Regions from separate parts of the Shimia sp. MMG029 genome, predicted to be linked through region 1. Evidence: riboswitches for the same ligand, from Rfam matches in the RefSeq annotation. Region 1 holds a riboswitch; the other holds the start of a gene.
The links. A riboswitch is a leader RNA that binds a small molecule or an ion and turns the genes downstream of it on or off. The one in region 1 is predicted to bind cobalamin.
Positions count from the first base shown of each region.

Region 2: linked by a shared signal. The riboswitch ahead of PJL69_RS20065 (TonB-dependent receptor plug domain-containing protein) and the one ahead of PJL69_RS06225 (DUF1636 domain-containing protein) in region 1 are both predicted to bind cobalamin.

Region 1 is NZ_JAQJIM010000001.1:1,299,087-1,303,296, reverse strand. Features, by position in the region: gene cobN (cobaltochelatase subunit CobN) at 1-717, opposite strand, end outside; gene cobW (cobalamin biosynthesis protein CobW) at 724-1,821, opposite strand; gene PJL69_RS06225 (DUF1636 domain-containing protein) at 1,818-2,201, opposite strand; cobalamin riboswitch at 2,279-2,495, opposite strand; gene cobO (cob(I)yrinic acid a,c-diamide adenosyltransferase) at 2,537-3,154, shown strand; gene PJL69_RS06215 (Lin0512 family protein) at 3,154-3,504, shown strand; gene PJL69_RS06210 (Lin0512 family protein) at 3,501-3,845, shown strand; gene PJL69_RS06205 (cobyric acid synthase) at 3,849-4,210, shown strand, end outside.
Region 2 is NZ_JAQJIM010000019.1:5,218-9,427, forward strand. Features, by position in the region: gene PJL69_RS20060 (ABC transporter substrate-binding protein) at 1-402, opposite strand, end outside; gene PJL69_RS20065 (TonB-dependent receptor plug domain-containing protein) at 404-2,299, opposite strand; cobalamin riboswitch at 2,461-2,662, opposite strand; gene PJL69_RS20070 (hypothetical protein) at 3,230-3,436, opposite strand; partial or broken gene PJL69_RS20075 (hypothetical protein) at 3,443-4,210, opposite strand, start outside.

The DNA.
Region 1 (4,210 bases):
GAGGGAAGGGGCAAACAGGCCCACCACATCAAAACCTCGTGCGCGAAACTCCTCAAACATGGCCTCAATTGGCGCGGTGTCGGCGGAACTGACGTAAGCACGATAAAAGGTCAGGGCAATCAGTGGTTTTGCAGGATCGCGCGCAGCAAGAGGATCAGATAGGCCCGTCTCAGGCGTCCAGCCGCCGTGATCCGGCAGGGCTTTGGAGCCCATGACCGGCTTGGCATAAAGCCCTGCAGACAGGGCGAGTTGTGCCAAAGCGGCCTGTGCGGCAATGGCGCCGCCGGTGTCGCAAAGATGCGTCAGGCGGTGCAGAGTGGACACCGGGAGGGTGGACACCTCATCCAATCGTGTGTCAGGGCGGCCATCTGCGGGCAGCACCGCTAGGGCGATGTCCTTTTCCGCTGCAAGGGCCTGCACCTGTTGAATGCCGTATTGCCAGTAAGAAATGCCGCCAATCAGACGGATAAGGATGGCTTTGGCGCCAGACAGCGTTTGGTCAATATAGGTGTCGACTGACAGCGGGTGTTTCAACGCTGTCAGATTGGCAAGGCGCAGCGTTGGCAGATCGCCATTGCTGCGGTGCCAGCCTGCCGCGAAAGCCCCAAGGTCGCTGTCAGAAAAAGACAGCACCACCAGATCGGCCGGGGACTGGCCCAGATCCATCGGGGTTTCGGCCTCATCAAGGCCATGGCTTTCGCGAAAGACTACATGCATGGCAGTTTAGTCTACCAGAGCTGCGTGGATCGCATCCACATTTACGTCATGATGTTCAGCAATCACGACCATCCGGCCCTGACGGCCTTCTTCGGCCTTCCATGGGCGATCAAACTGATGCCGCACGCGTGCGCCCACCGCCTGCACCAAAAGGCGCATCGGTTTGCCTTCAACCGCGGCGTAGCCTTTGACGCGCAGAATGTTGAGATCTTTGGCCATTTTTTCAATCTTGGCAGCAAAAGCCGCAGGATCGGATTGTTCAGGCACATCCACGACAATGCTGTTGAAAGCATCGTGATTGTGGTCGTGGTGGTGATCATGGTGATGGTCGTCGTCATGATGGTGATCGTCGTGATCATGCGCGTGATGATGATCTTCGTGATGGGAAGGGCGGGCCTCCAGATCGTCTTCTGCGGCGGCTTCCAGACCAAGGATCACACGCGGGTCTACATCGCCTTCAGCCACTTCAACCACCGGCAGGGCGCGGGGTGCTTTTGACAGGACGATCTCTTTGGCCTTGGCAACGCCCTCGGGGCCTGCGAGGTCAGGTTTTGTCAAAAGCACGATGTCGGCGCAGTTGATTTGATCGAGAAACACCTCAGACAGAGGGGTTTCGTGATCCAGACCTTCATCCGCTTCGCGCTGCGCATCCACAGCAGCCACATCAGTTGCAAAGCGGCCATCGGCGACAGCCTCCGCATCAGCCAGAGCGATCACGCCGTCCACAGTGATCTTGGAGCGGATATCGGGCCAGTCAAACGCCTTCAGCAGCGGTTTTGGCAAGGCCAGGCCAGAGGTTTCAATCAGGATGTGCTCTGGGCGGGTCTCAAGGTTCATCAGGGCTTCGATCGTGGGGATGAAATCATCGGCCACGGTGCAGCAGATGCAGCCATTCGCCAGCTCCATGATGTTTTCCGCTGGGCAGTCCGGAATTGCGCAGGATTTCAGGATCTCGCCATCCACGCCAACATCGCCAAATTCATTCACGATTACTGCGAGGCGTTTGCCCTGCGGCTTTGTCATGAGGTTGCGCACCAGCGTTGTTTTGCCGGATCCCAGAAAGCCGGTGATGACGGTGACGGGAAGTTTTTCAAGAGTGCTCATTCAGGGATCTCCAGTGGGGGAATGCGTGCAATGCAGTTTTTGCGGAAGTGGGTCGAGCGTTCACGCCAAGGCACCAGCCCATCGACGGTTTCGGCGTATTTGGTCACGCCCTCGGCAACCAGCTCCGCGTCGTCTGCGCCAGTGAAATTGCCATAGACGTAGGTCCAGCGTTCATCGCCACCACGAATGGTGACCGAGCAGCCAGAGTCGCAGTTGGAAAAGCATGCCACGCCTTTCACAGTCACGTTGTCCGGCAAATCTGACGCCCTGAGGGCTTCAAACAGCTGGGTGCCGGGGCGTGGCCCTTCAATGTCGGTGGGCTGACCTGCACGGCAGGTGGTGCAGACAAGCAGGTCGACTGGAGCGGATGCATCAGCCATCAGTTTTGGTCCCTTCGCAGGGACGGGGGCACACGGGACATCATAAAGAGAGCCCAACACCGAAACACCCCGTCCGGTTTATGTCTTCTCCGCTGGCAGGTCTCCCGGCTTGCAGATTTCAGAGCTTGCGCTCTGGTGGCCCTCCTGCCTTCCCGGATCGCTCCAGTGGCTGTGGCGGACCTCTCCGGTCACGGTCGCGGGGGCGGCTGCGCTTTGGGCCTTGACGTCGGACCCGTTTCACATTCCCTTTTCACCTGCCCCGAGGGAGCAGGAACCAACGACACCTCGAATGGGCAATGATTGCGGCCAAGTCAAGCGGGAACGGAGAGGCACGAATGTCTGAAAACACGGATCAGAACGAACGCCACAAGGCCAAGATGGCGAAAATCAAGGCAGCGCGGGACCGTATGATGGCCACCAAGACCGAGGAAAAGGGCCTCATCATGGTCCACACCGGGCCGGGCAAGGGCAAGAGCTCGTCTGGGTTTGGTATGATCATGCGCTGTATTTCGCATGGCATGCCCGTCGCCGTGGTGCAGTTTATCAAGGGGACCTGGGCGACGGGAGAGAGAGATTTTCTGCGCACGCACTTCAAAGATGAGGTGAAATTTCACGTTTCAGGGGAAGGGTTTACCTGGGAGACGCAGGATCGTGAGCGTGACATTGCCAAAGCGCAGGCGGGCTGGGAGCTTGCTAAAGAGCTGATCCGTGATCCGGCAAATCGCTTTGTGATGCTGGATGAAATCAACATCGCGCTGCGCAACGACTATCTGGATATCGACGAGGTGGTCGATTTTCTGCTGAGCGAAAAGCCGGACATGACTCACGTTCTTTTGACTGGACGCAATGCCAAGCCGGAGCTGATTGAGGCCGCCGATCTGGTGACGGAGATGACCCTGCTGAAACATCCGTTCCGCGATGGCATCAAAGCGCAGGCGGGGGTGGAGTTCTGATGGCGATCAAACGCCTTCTCACCGAATTTGGCATGGGCTCTTCGCTGCGCCGTCAGGACTACACCGAGGCGGCGAGCCGGGCTGTGAAAGACGCGCTGTGGCACAATTCGATCAATCTGGCGGAGTTGTTCGGCAAGGACAAATCAGAGATGATCATCACCGTTGAGGTGGCGGTGCAGCAACCGGAGCAGATTGACACCGCGGTGATTGCGGCGATCTTCCCTTATGGGCAGGTCACAGTTGTGCCGGTCAAAGGCGGGCTGGACGTGCCGCGCAATGATGGGGGCAACCCTACGGTGATGTCCAATGTGGCGATTTCGGTGGCTTTGGATGTGGAGGTCGCGGCATGAGCGAGCAGCGTTTCATCATCGAAATGGGCATGGGCAACGACCAATACGGGCAGGATTACACCAAGGCTGCGGCCCGTGCGATCGAGGATGCGATTCGCCATTCTTCGATCCCGATGTTTGCCGCTTTAGGCAAAGATCCCAAAGAGATGCGTGTGCAGGTGACAGTCGGCGTCCAAGACCCGGAGCAAGTGGATTGTGACGCATTGGTTGCGCGTTTGCCACGCGGGCGCGCGGAGGTGAAAGCGGTCTTTGGGGGTATGAATGTGACAAATCCCGATGACGGAAACGTGCTTGTCATCGCCTCTGCGGCGGTGGAGGCCTTCCTCCCAAAACAGGGCTGAGCCATGGGCAAAGCGATTATGATTCAGGGCACAGGCTCCAACGTTGGCAAGTCGATGCTTGTGGCGGGGTTGTGCCGGGCGGCGACGCGTCGGGGTCTGTCTGTGGCACCGTTTAAGCCGCAGAACATGTCCAACAACGCGGCTGTGACCTCTGATGGCGGCGAGATCGGCCGGGCGCAAGCGTTGCAGGCGCTGGCCTGCGGCAAGGCGCTGACTGTGGACATGAACCCAGTGCTTTTGAAGCCGGAAACCGATGTGGGCTCACAGGTGGTGGTGCAGGGAAAGCGGCTGACCACGGTGAAGGCGCGGGAGTATGCCAAGTTCAAGCCGCAGTTGCTTGAGGCGGTGCTTGAGAGCTTTAACCG
Region 2 (4,210 bases), on a different contig from region 1:
GTCCAGCGCTCGGGCGGGTTGTATAACGGCTACTGGAACGTCAAGCCGACGCAGCATATCGACGGTTGCGCGGGTGGTATATGCACCGGCAATCACGAGATCAGGCTCCAGCAGGTAAATCTCCTCGGCACGCCCGTGATTGATCTCATAAGCGCGAGCCTCTTCCACCATGGCGGAGCTGCGGCTGTCCAAAGCGAGATAGGACACCGACAACAATTGCCTAGGCGCTGCAATCATCATTGCGAGCTGATCTGTACAGAGGTTCATTGAGACGACACGCTGTGGATGCGCGGGAAACTCAGATGAAGGTGGCACAGAAAGCGGCTCAGCCGCCTCCTGCGCCTGAGCGGCCCCACCCAAAAGCAGCACCGCCAACATTGATATGAGATGCGTCAAACGCATTTTAGAAAGATGCACTTATACCAAGATATGCGGTGCGTTCCTGACCATAGTAGCCCCAGGCCTCTGAATATTCTTCATCAAAGAGATTGATGATACGACCCGTGAGCATCAAGTTCTCCGTAAGCTCATACTGCCCGGCAAGGTTTACAACTGTGAAAGAGGGCAGTTTTGTTGTCGGGTTGTTTGGCCATGGGCGAAACCACTCGGTGTCATAACTGCCGTTAACGTAGCGCAATTCCGCCGTGGCAACGGCGCGATCATTCAGGAAGGACGTGCGCGCCTGAAGGGCAAATTCATGCTCTGGGCGGCGCACCAAAGGGGCCCCTGTTGGGTCTTCGCCATCGCCATAAGAATAGCTCGCTTTCAGATCGAGCCAGTCGTTGACAGTCCAGTCGCCGGTTACCTCGAGCCCTTGACGCACGCTGGTGCCTGTCAGGTTGACGGCTGTCATACCTGCAGAAGAAATCATGTCGTCAATTTCATTGCGATAGATGGTAACGCCCAACATGCCGCGACCATCTGCAAACGTCCAATCTGCGCCCAGTTCAAAGCTGAGACTTTCTTCGGGCTTGAGGTCGGGATTGCCGACGAACTGGCCCGGAGAATAGCCAAACTGCTCATACATGGTGGGGTTGACCGTCGCCTGCCCCAAGGACCCGCGCAAACGCAGATCGGTGCCGGGGATGCGGTAGGCCGCAGACAGGTTCCAAGAGAACGGATTTTCAAAAACATCGATGTCATCGTAGCGAATGCCCGCCTGCACATCGACGCCATTGGAAAAAATACCCTGATAATCAATTGCGATCGCGCGCGTGTTGCGCTCTTGCGTGCCTTCAGACCACGGCGACGAAATGTCCATGCTCTCTGTCTGTGCTTCCAGTCGCACATTCAGCTTTTGATTGGAACTCCGTGCCGCCTGTCCATCCAGCGAGAAGGTGGAGGTGTATTTGAAACTCTGGCGGTCAGACGCGTATTTTGATGGTGTCGCGGTATTGGGGTCTGACACTGACTCCTGATCCATTCCCGAGAGTTCGAAACGATGGAGCCACAAATCATCGCGCGTTTCGGCTTCCAGCCAGATTGCCCCGGATTGCTGCTCAATGTGCGTTTCCTTGAGTGGCAGCGCAAGGTATCCGTCAGGCGTTTGCGACACTGCGGTCGAGTAATAGGTATAGTCCTGATCTAGATCGCGGAATGTAAAGCCAATCCGCACCCCACCATCGCCCAAGTAGGTATCACCGGACAGGTTGATGTTGCGCACCTCGTTGTCGGCATTCGGCATACCTGGCGCGGCGTAGTTATAATCTTCGCGATTTTGCTCCAGCGAGAAAGACAGCTGCCCTGTATCAAAGCCTTGGCGCACATAGAGGTTGGCGTTGTACTGATCGTCCTTTGCTGCCTCCAGACTGCCGCCATAGGAGAGGCCCTGCTTGCTGGCTCGCTTGGTGGTGATGGCTATCACGCCCGACATTGCCGAGGTGCCATAAATTGCAGACTGAGGGCCGCGCAGGACTTCGATTTTTTCGATGTTGGCGACTGGCATGCTGCTGAAGTTGAAAGATCCTTGCAGCGCGCTGTTGATCTCCACGCCATCGACCAGAACTTTGACGTGGTTGCTTTCACCGCCGCGAATGAAAACCCCAGTGATGGTGCTGCCTGTAGACGCCACAGACACCCCTGGGAGTGCCCGGAGCGCATCTTGAACCCGCATTATGCCGCGTTCTCTGATCTCATCAGCGGTGACGACGCTGTAGGATCGCGTAAAGTTTTCCGCTTCGATCCCTGTCAGACCGCCGCTGACAATAATTTCGCCAAGATCGGTATATTCCTGCGCCAGAGCTGTTTGCGCAAAAACCAGCGCCAATGCGCTGGAGCCGCTTAAGATGTGTTTTTTCATGTCCCATCTCCACGGAAATCGGCAAACGACTCCCGCATTTCGGCCCGCAAAATAGGGGCCCATTTTTTATCAAATTGCCTTTGGAGAAATCTCTCCGCAGACGGTGAAGCAAGTGCCACCACTACGGAAGGTCCGCTGCCCTCGACGCGCCCCGCGTCCGGACCAGGTGAACATTCTGGCAGGTCTCCTGACTTGCGGGTCATCGCGCCCTCGGGCCTTCCCATCTCCGCCGGAGACAGTGGCATATGCCGAGGTTGCTCACCGCTTACAGTTGCGGGGGCAGTTGAGGATTTGGCCGACGCCGCACCTCATTCCCTTTTAACCGGATGGAAACTCCACCGGACCAGAACGGGTCGGAGCTAGCCAGAGAAAGACCAAGGTGTCAATTACGAATTTGAGAATGCGATTGCGCTTTGGATAGTGGACCAGCTAAGTGTCGTTAGGCGCCGGCTCTTAGCTCTGAACTGCAGGCGTTAAGTTCAGTCGGGCAGTCTTTTGGCCTTTAGCGCAATCGACAAAGTAGTTCAGGTGCGATGTCACAGTTTAATGTTCTCTTGCGGTGAGTTCCGCGAGATCAAACGCGCTTCACGGACTGTTTCTTAAAGAACTCTTTGCCGGCCGGGTTTGTCGTATCCAGAGGCAACCAGACGATCTGCCCGCCATCCAAGCAAAGTTGGTCTGGCTGCTCTGGGGAATAAACAACTTCTCCGCGCGCAATCAGCGGCGCCACGCCCAACTCTAATAGCTCTCGGGCACCACGCAGCGCTGCTTCGCTGCTGCCAGCACCTCCCCACAATACTCAGGGACAAAGTACCCCCAAACCCCGCCCTCGCAGTGTAGGACAGCCGGAAAAAGCTGCTGCTGTGGGCAATCTGTCTTCGGCATTTGCGTCCTCAAGTTCCAAAACGTTGGCCCCAAATTCCAGCCTAGCTATTTTTCTACCTCATCAGATAGCTCATCAGAAAAGCGTTTCATGTCAAAACCTGCATCTATTGGGCCCATCAACTGAACCTTCTCTTGGAGCCCCCGCATTTTGGCTAACAGCTCCTCATAGCCAGTGTCTGATGCATCGCTCGGTTCAGCTGTCTGACCGGGTTCCGGTAGGCCTTCTTCTTCGATATCTTCCTTGTCGCTCATGCCAACTCACTCCCAATTCACCAAGCGCTTGTCGTAAACGCGGACCAGCCTCTCACCACAATTGACTGGCGGCACATCCTCACGATCCAGCCGTCGCGCCAAATGTATCGCTGCCACCTTCTGGCGTAGCGCCATCTGCCCAAGCGTAACATATCTTGCTTGGAACTGCTGAATGCTCGACCAAGCAATATAAGTTTTTGCACGATTGGTGTCGGGGTTTTGATGCAAAATCTCGCGCAAATAGCCGTTGTCTCTTAGCGAACGAATGGAGCCCACATTGATCTGAAGGTGGCGCGCGGCTTCGGGTAACGTCAGGTCGCGCGCCAGGTCAACAGCTTTGCTGCCGCACACCGCATCCCAGTCAATTTCGATAGCATGCAAACCGTCTCCCATTCCGGCGCAGAGAGCCCCGTTCAGTTCGCCCTGTTTCCACATGGAGATCACCCGCGCTAAAGGAATGCCTCTGACGCGACAGAACTCTCTCATGGGCGCGGTAGACTTGCCTGGAAGAGGCGCTGGCAAGGTCGCGACATCAGCCAGTAGCCCGTTCACTTCCTCACGAAAGAGATAGCGTCGTGATGACAACAGCTTGAGCGTGGTGAGAACGCCCAGGTTCTGCAGCGCTTTCAACTGCTCAGGAAAAATACCAAGCTGCTTGGTCACTTCGGCAAATGTGGTCAACTTGGCCTTAAATACGCGCACCCTTTGGGTCTCCTCTGCAGAAATCTCGGTGCGTTTCAAAACCTCTTCTTTCGGTATGCCTTCAAGATACCC